2 linked regions of the Ruficoccus amylovorans genome follow. Each later gene encodes a partner of the first gene's protein in a complex. Links are inferred from orthologs where the notes say so. Each region holds a gene or a part of one and is shown in the gene's direction. Other genes may lie near its edges.

Region 1 (3,361 bases):
AGGCGCAGCTCCAGGGGACGTTTTCGAAGCCCCGCTGGAAGGTCGATTTTCGCCCCATCGGCATCTTTACCGGCCAGAAACAGGTGCAGAACCCCACCGGGCAGACCCCGCTGACTTCGGACCAGAGCGGCCTTTTTAACGTGCTCGAAGAAGTTCCCGAAGAAGTTCCCAAGCTTGGCGGGGCAGGCAATTGAGGTGTTTTTTGTGTCTTTTTGTGGTCCGTGGCAGACCCTGCCGCGCCCCCGTAGTGCCGGTTTAGCGGCTTCGCGGCACGCGTCAGGCGTGATTTGCGCTTTTTCTCCTCCGGAAAATGAAAAAAACGTGTGACAACAAAACGTTGCCCGCCGGGGAAAAATTCTCCTAGTCTGTGGGCTTTCATCCTCCCGTACCGGTTTGCACCCGGTTGCGGCACGCACTTTTTGGACCCAAAAAACCTTTTGCCGATATGGATCTCAAGGAAATCAAACATATCATCGACCTGATGAAGCGCTCGGACCTGACCGAGTTTGAAATCGAGGAAAAGGACCTGAAGCTTCGCATCTGCCGCGAGTCGCAGAAGCCTGTCATGTACGCGCCCGCCCCGGCTCCCGTGGCTGCGCCCGCCGCACCTGCGGCGGCTCCGGCCCCGACGGTCTCCGTCGGCCCGGCCAAGCCGAAGGAAGAGCCCGGCACCCAGTTTATCAAGTCGCCCATGGTGGGAACTTTCTACCGCGCACCCGGTCCGGATAGCTCGGCCTTCGTCGAGGTCGGCGCCGAGGTCAAGGCTGACTCCGTGGTCTGCATCATCGAGGCCATGAAGGTCATGAACGAGATCCACGCTGAGGCCAAGGGCAAGATACTCGAAATCCTGGTCGAGAACGGCCAGTCCGTCGAGTACGGCCAGCCACTGTTCAAAATCAAGGCTTCCTGAGCTTCTTCCGCCCAATGTTCATCCTGCAGCCGCGCCGTCTCCCGGCGCGACCGCCCGAGCACCCATGATTAAGAAAATCCTTATTGCCAACCGTGGCGAAATCGCCCTGCGCATCGTGCGCGCCTGCCGCGAACTGGGCGTCAAGACCCTCGCCGTCTATTCCGAGGCCGACGAGCAGTCCCTGCACGTGCAACTGGCTGACGAGGCCATTTGCATCGGCCCGGCGGCGTCCTCCGAGAGCTACCTCAAGGCCGACCGCATCATCAGCGCGGCCGAGATCGCCGATGTGGACGCGATTCACCCCGGATTCGGCTTTCTGTCGGAAAACGCGGAGTTCGCCGAGCAGTGCGAGAGCTGCAACATCAAGTTTATCGGGCCGAACTCCTCCACCATTCGCCTGATGGGCGACAAGGCGATGGCCAAGTCTGTGGCCAAAAAAGCCAAGGCTCCGGTTATCCCCGGCAGTGACGGCCCCGTGGACTCCGAGACCGAGGCGCTCAAGCTGGCCAAGCAGATCGGCTTCCCCGTCATCATCAAGGCCGTGGCCGGCGGCGGTGGCAAAGGCATGCGCCTGGCCCACAATGCCGTGGCCTTTGCCCGCGAGTTTGAAATGGCCCGCAACGAGGCGCTTAAGGCCTTCGGTAACGGTTCGGTCTATGTGGAGAAGTTCATCGAGAACCCGCGCCACATCGAATTCCAGCTCCTGGCCGACGAGCACGGCAAGGTCATCCACCTGGGAGAGCGTGACTGCTCCGTGCAGCGCCGCTACCAAAAAGTGGTCGAAGAGGCCCCGTCGCCCTTCGTCGATGAGAAGCTGCGGGCAAAAATGGGTAAGGCCGCTGTCGCTATCGCTGAAGCTTGCGGCTACCAGAATGCCGGGACCGTCGAGTTCCTCGTCGATAAAAACGGCGACTTCTATTTCATCGAGATGAACACCCGGATCCAGGTGGAGCACGGCGTGACCGAAGAGGTCACCGGCTACGATCTGGTCAAGCGTCAGATCGCCATCGCCGCCGGGGAAAAGCTCGACCTGGACCAGAAGGACGTGCGCTTCATCCGCCACGCCATCGAGTGCCGCATCAACGCCGAAGACCCGGCCCGCAACTTCGCTCCGTGCCCCGGCCAGATCGACCTTTACTACCCGCCCGGCGGCCACGGTGTGCGTATCGACTCGCACATCTACGGCGGCTACGTCGTGCCCCCGTACTACGACAGCATGATCTCGAAGGTCATCTCCTACGGGCAGAGCCGTGAGATCGCCATTGACCGTATGTACCGCGCCCTCAACGAATACATCATCCGCGGCATCCGCACCTCGATCCCCTTCTGCGCCGCCATCATGAAAGACCCGGTCTTCCGTTCCGGCGAGGCCACCACGAAATTCGTGGGCGACTTCATGGAGCGCACGCCAAAGGACCTTTTCGCCCCCTCCGACGATCTCTAAGGCCTCCCGAGGAGGTGCCAATTTTTGCTTTGCCGAGCACTTGAAAGCCATCAATAGTCTTCCCGGCGCTTGCGCATAGCTTCTCCATTTCTGATCTAATCCTTAACCGAAACCGTACCATGCCACCTAAACAACCGTCCCTGCCCGCTGACGAACCGGATCCCAACTCCATTCCTGTCCCGCTCGAAGCGACGGAAAACTCCGACGAGATCCACATCAACATCCCGGTCGTGGCCAACATCGTCAAGATGGCTGCGCTCCAGGTGGACGGTGTGTACTCCGTGGGAGGCACCTTTGCCGACGGCCTGTGGGAAACTCTCGGTGCCAAGAAAATGGACCGTGGCGTGGAGGTTCGCGAGGACGAGGCGGAGAACTACCTGATCCAAATCCACGTGGAGATGCGCTTCGGCGTGAGCATCGCCAGCACGGCCAAGGTCGTCCAGCAGGCGATCCGCGATCAGGTCGAGGCCATGACCAGCAAGGGCGTGGCCAAGGTGGAAGTTTTTGTTGACGGTGTGCGCATGGAGCAACCCGAGTCGGCCCGACCAAAGACCGACCACTGGGACCATCCCCACACCGACTAACCTCACCCCTGACATATGCTCGGCAAGCTGGAGAGTTTTTATCAGACGCAGATCGAGCCTTATCTGCACGACCGTGTGCTCGTCGTCTGCACGGCCATCGTCCTGCTGATTGTGTTGCTGGGCTTTTGCGCCCTGCGCCGCCGTCGTGGATCGATCCGCGTTTTTAAGACGACTTCGGGCCGGGTCGAGGTGACGCGCAGCGCCATCCGTGACCTCGTGCTCAACGCCTGCCACTACGTCCACACCCCGCGCAAGCCGAAGGTGCGGATCAAGGCCGGACGCGGACGGCTCTACATTTACATCGGCCTGCGCCTGAACGAGGACCAGCGGCTGAATGAAGTTGCCAGCCAATTGCAGATGCGGATCGAGGACATCCTCCAGAATACGCTCAACCTCGACCGTCGCAGTGTGCGCATCGACGTG
Region 2 (2,769 bases), on another replicon or contig:
AACTGCTGGCCAGTCGCGTCTGCCCGCATTGCCGGGAGCTGGAGCCTGCCTTCGGTCGCGGGCGCCCGCTCTTTCTGGCGCGCGACGCTGGGCGGGTGCTCGTGCACGAGTTAAAATACCACCGGGGCCGCTACTTGCTGCCTGACATCGCCACCCTGGCGGCAGGCTCGTCCGGCTTTTGCCAGCATCTGGCCGGGGCGGTGCTGGTGCCGGTCCCGCTGTACCCGCGCCGGGAACGCCAGCGCGGCTACAACCAGAGCCGCTGGCTGGCAGAGGTCTTCGCGGGCGTGGCGGGGGATTTTGAACAGACGCCGGGGGAACGCTGCCAAGTGGCCGACTTGCTGACGCGCATCCGAGACACCCCTTCGCAGACGAACTTCGACCGCGCCCAGCGCGAGGTCAACATGCGGGGCGCCTTTGGCCTGAAACCGGGTTCGCGTCCGGATGTGAGTCGCCGTCATGTCCTTGTGGACGATGTGTTTACGACCGGGGCCACGCTCAACGCCTGTGCCCGCGTCTTGCGCCGGGCCGGGGTGGAACGACTGGACGTGGCAACGCTGGCCCACGGTTGACGGGATTTTCCGCCAACCTCCGAATCCTCAAACCTTCATCTCGTTTGAAAACTTGAATGATAAAATCGGGAAATATCCTGTCCTGATTGCTTTTTTACAGGAAGAACGGGAAGTGAAGAAGGCGGCACCTCCGAGCAGACTTATCGTTCTTTCCGGCCTTCCTGTTAAATCTCAGCCTTTATCAAGGCTGCTGGAAAGTGGTATGAAACTCTTAAACTCCCGGATTTTCACACTTTATTTTTCCTCCCCCTTGGTCCAATATCGGGCGCTATGTCGATTTTCGGTAAGCCGAAGTACTCCACCGTCCGCGTCAAAAAGAAGGACATACCGACCGGTCTCTGGACGAAATGTCCCGAGACTGGCGAGATCATCTTCAACAAGGAGCTGGAGCAGAACTGGATGGTTGTGCCCAAGAGCGGTTATCATTTCCCGCTCAAGGCTCGCCGCCGGATCGAACTGCTGATCGACGACGGCACCTTCGAGGAGTACGACGCCGGGCTCGTCTCCGGCGACCCGCTGGAGTTCAAGGACAGTAAGCCCTATCCGCAGCGCCTGGCCCAGGCCCAGCAAAAGACGGGCGAAAATGACGCCGTCATCTGTGGCACGGGTGAGCTTGAGGGCCTGCCGGTCAGCCTCGCGGTGATGGATTTCAGCTTTATCGGGGCGAGCATGGGCTCGGTCGTTGGTGAAAAAATCACCCGCGCCATCGAGCGGGGGCTGCAAAACAAGTGCCCGGTCATCATCGTGTGCGCCTCCGGTGGGGCCCGCATGCAGGAGGGGATTCTCAGCCTGATGCAGATGGCCAAGACCAGCGCCGCGCTCAAGCGCCTTTCCGATGCCGGGCTGCCCTACATCGCCGTCCTGACCAATCCGACCATGGCCGGGGTCATGGCCAGCTTCGCTTCGCTCGGGGATGTCATCATCGCCGAGCCCAAGGCGCTGATTGGCTTTGCCGGGCCGCGCGTGATTAAGGAAACTACCCAGCAGGACCTGCCGGCGGGCTTCCAGACCTCGGAGTTTCTGTTGGAGCACGGGTTGATCGACCAGATCGTACACCGTCACCAGATGAAGGGCCGGATCGGCTCGCTCCTGCGCGCCTTTGGCGGCCAGAGCGCGGCGGTCTAAGCGGTTTGGCCGATAAAAATCCCAGCGTCCCGGCCTGCCTGCCGGGGACTGCCATGACCGAGACCGAACGCTACCTTTACGGCCTGCGCAACCGCGGCTCCAAGTACGGGATCGAGCGCATGCGGGTTTTCGCTGAAGCTCTCGGGCACCCCGAGCGGCGCTACCCGGTGATCCACGTGGCCGGGACCAACGGCAAGGGCTCTGTCTGCGCCATGCTGGAGGCGGTTTACCGCCGTGCGGGGTACCGGACCGGGCTATTCACCTCTCCGCACCTCGTCCGCCTGGGCGAGCGGGTACAGGTCAACCGCCAGCCGCTGAGCGACGCCCAGATCGACACCTATGTTGCCCGGCTCCGCGTGGCGGGCGAGGCCCTCGCGGCCAAAGATCCGCTTAACCATCCCACGTTTTTCGAATTCATGGCGGGCATGGGGATGGAGCACTTCGCCGAGGAGCGGGTGGATGTGGCCATCCTTGAAACCGGCCTCGGCGGGCGGCTCGACGCGACCAATGTCGTCGATCCGGAGGTCTCGGTCATCACTTCGATCAGCCTCGACCACACGGATATTCTGGGCGACACGCTGGCGGTTATTGCCGGGGAAAAAGCGGGCATCATCAAACCGGGCCGCCCGGTGGTGATCGGCTGCCTGCCCCCGGAGGCCGAGGCCGTCATCCGCGAAGTGGCCGCGACCCGCGGCTGCGTGGTCCACAGTGTGCGGGAGACTTTCGGCGGGGCGGAGAATTTCCCCTCGACCAACCTCGAGGGCAATTTCCAGCGGCACAACGCGGCGGTGGCCTCGCTTGTCGTGCGTCTGCTTCAAGGGCGCTTCCGGGTCACACAGGCGGTGGTGGAAGCCGCTCTGCACGAGGTGGATTGGGCCGGACGCTGGCAGCGGGTCCGCCTCAACGACGGACGCCTGCTGATCCTCGACAGTTCGCACAACCCCGAAGGGGCCGGTGCGCTGGAGGATAATCTTTCGCGACTCATCGCTGCCACAGGACGTAAGCCGATCATCCTGACCGGCATCCTCGGTGAGGAGCGGGCGGCTGCGCTGCTCCCGGTTATGGCCCGCCA

The links.
Region 2: the proteins of accC (region 1) and accD are in contact, whole or in part, in a solved structure (PDB 8UXZ), measured with the Escherichia coli proteins. The link is inferred for Ruficoccus amylovorans from one-to-one orthologs.

Annotation. Positions count from the first base shown.
Region 1 is NZ_JACHVB010000064.1:35,434-38,794, forward strand. Bases 319-3,164 are described here. They hold accC (acetyl-CoA carboxylase biotin carboxylase subunit), read left to right. Parts: upstream 319-974; coding sequence 975-2,354; downstream 2,355-3,164. Other genes in these bases: accB (acetyl-CoA carboxylase biotin carboxyl carrier protein), read left to right, coding at 446-910; H5P28_RS18795 (Asp23/Gls24 family envelope stress response protein), read left to right, coding at 2,474-2,938; amaP (alkaline shock response membrane anchor protein AmaP), read left to right, coding at 2,954-3,164. Outside these bases: H5P28_RS18780 (AsmA-like C-terminal region-containing protein), read left to right, coding at 1-194; more of amaP, read left to right, coding at 3,165-3,361. UniProt on the Escherichia coli protein: This protein is a component of the acetyl coenzyme A carboxylase complex; first, biotin carboxylase catalyzes the carboxylation of the carrier protein and then the transcarboxylase transfers the carboxyl group to form malonyl-CoA.
Region 2 is NZ_JACHVB010000021.1:79,212-81,980, forward strand. It holds accD (acetyl-CoA carboxylase, carboxyltransferase subunit beta), read left to right. Parts: upstream 1-842; coding sequence 843-1,697; downstream 1,698-2,769. Other genes in the region: H5P28_RS08760 (ComF family protein), read left to right, coding at 1-572; H5P28_RS08770 (bifunctional folylpolyglutamate synthase/dihydrofolate synthase), read left to right, coding at 1,751-2,769.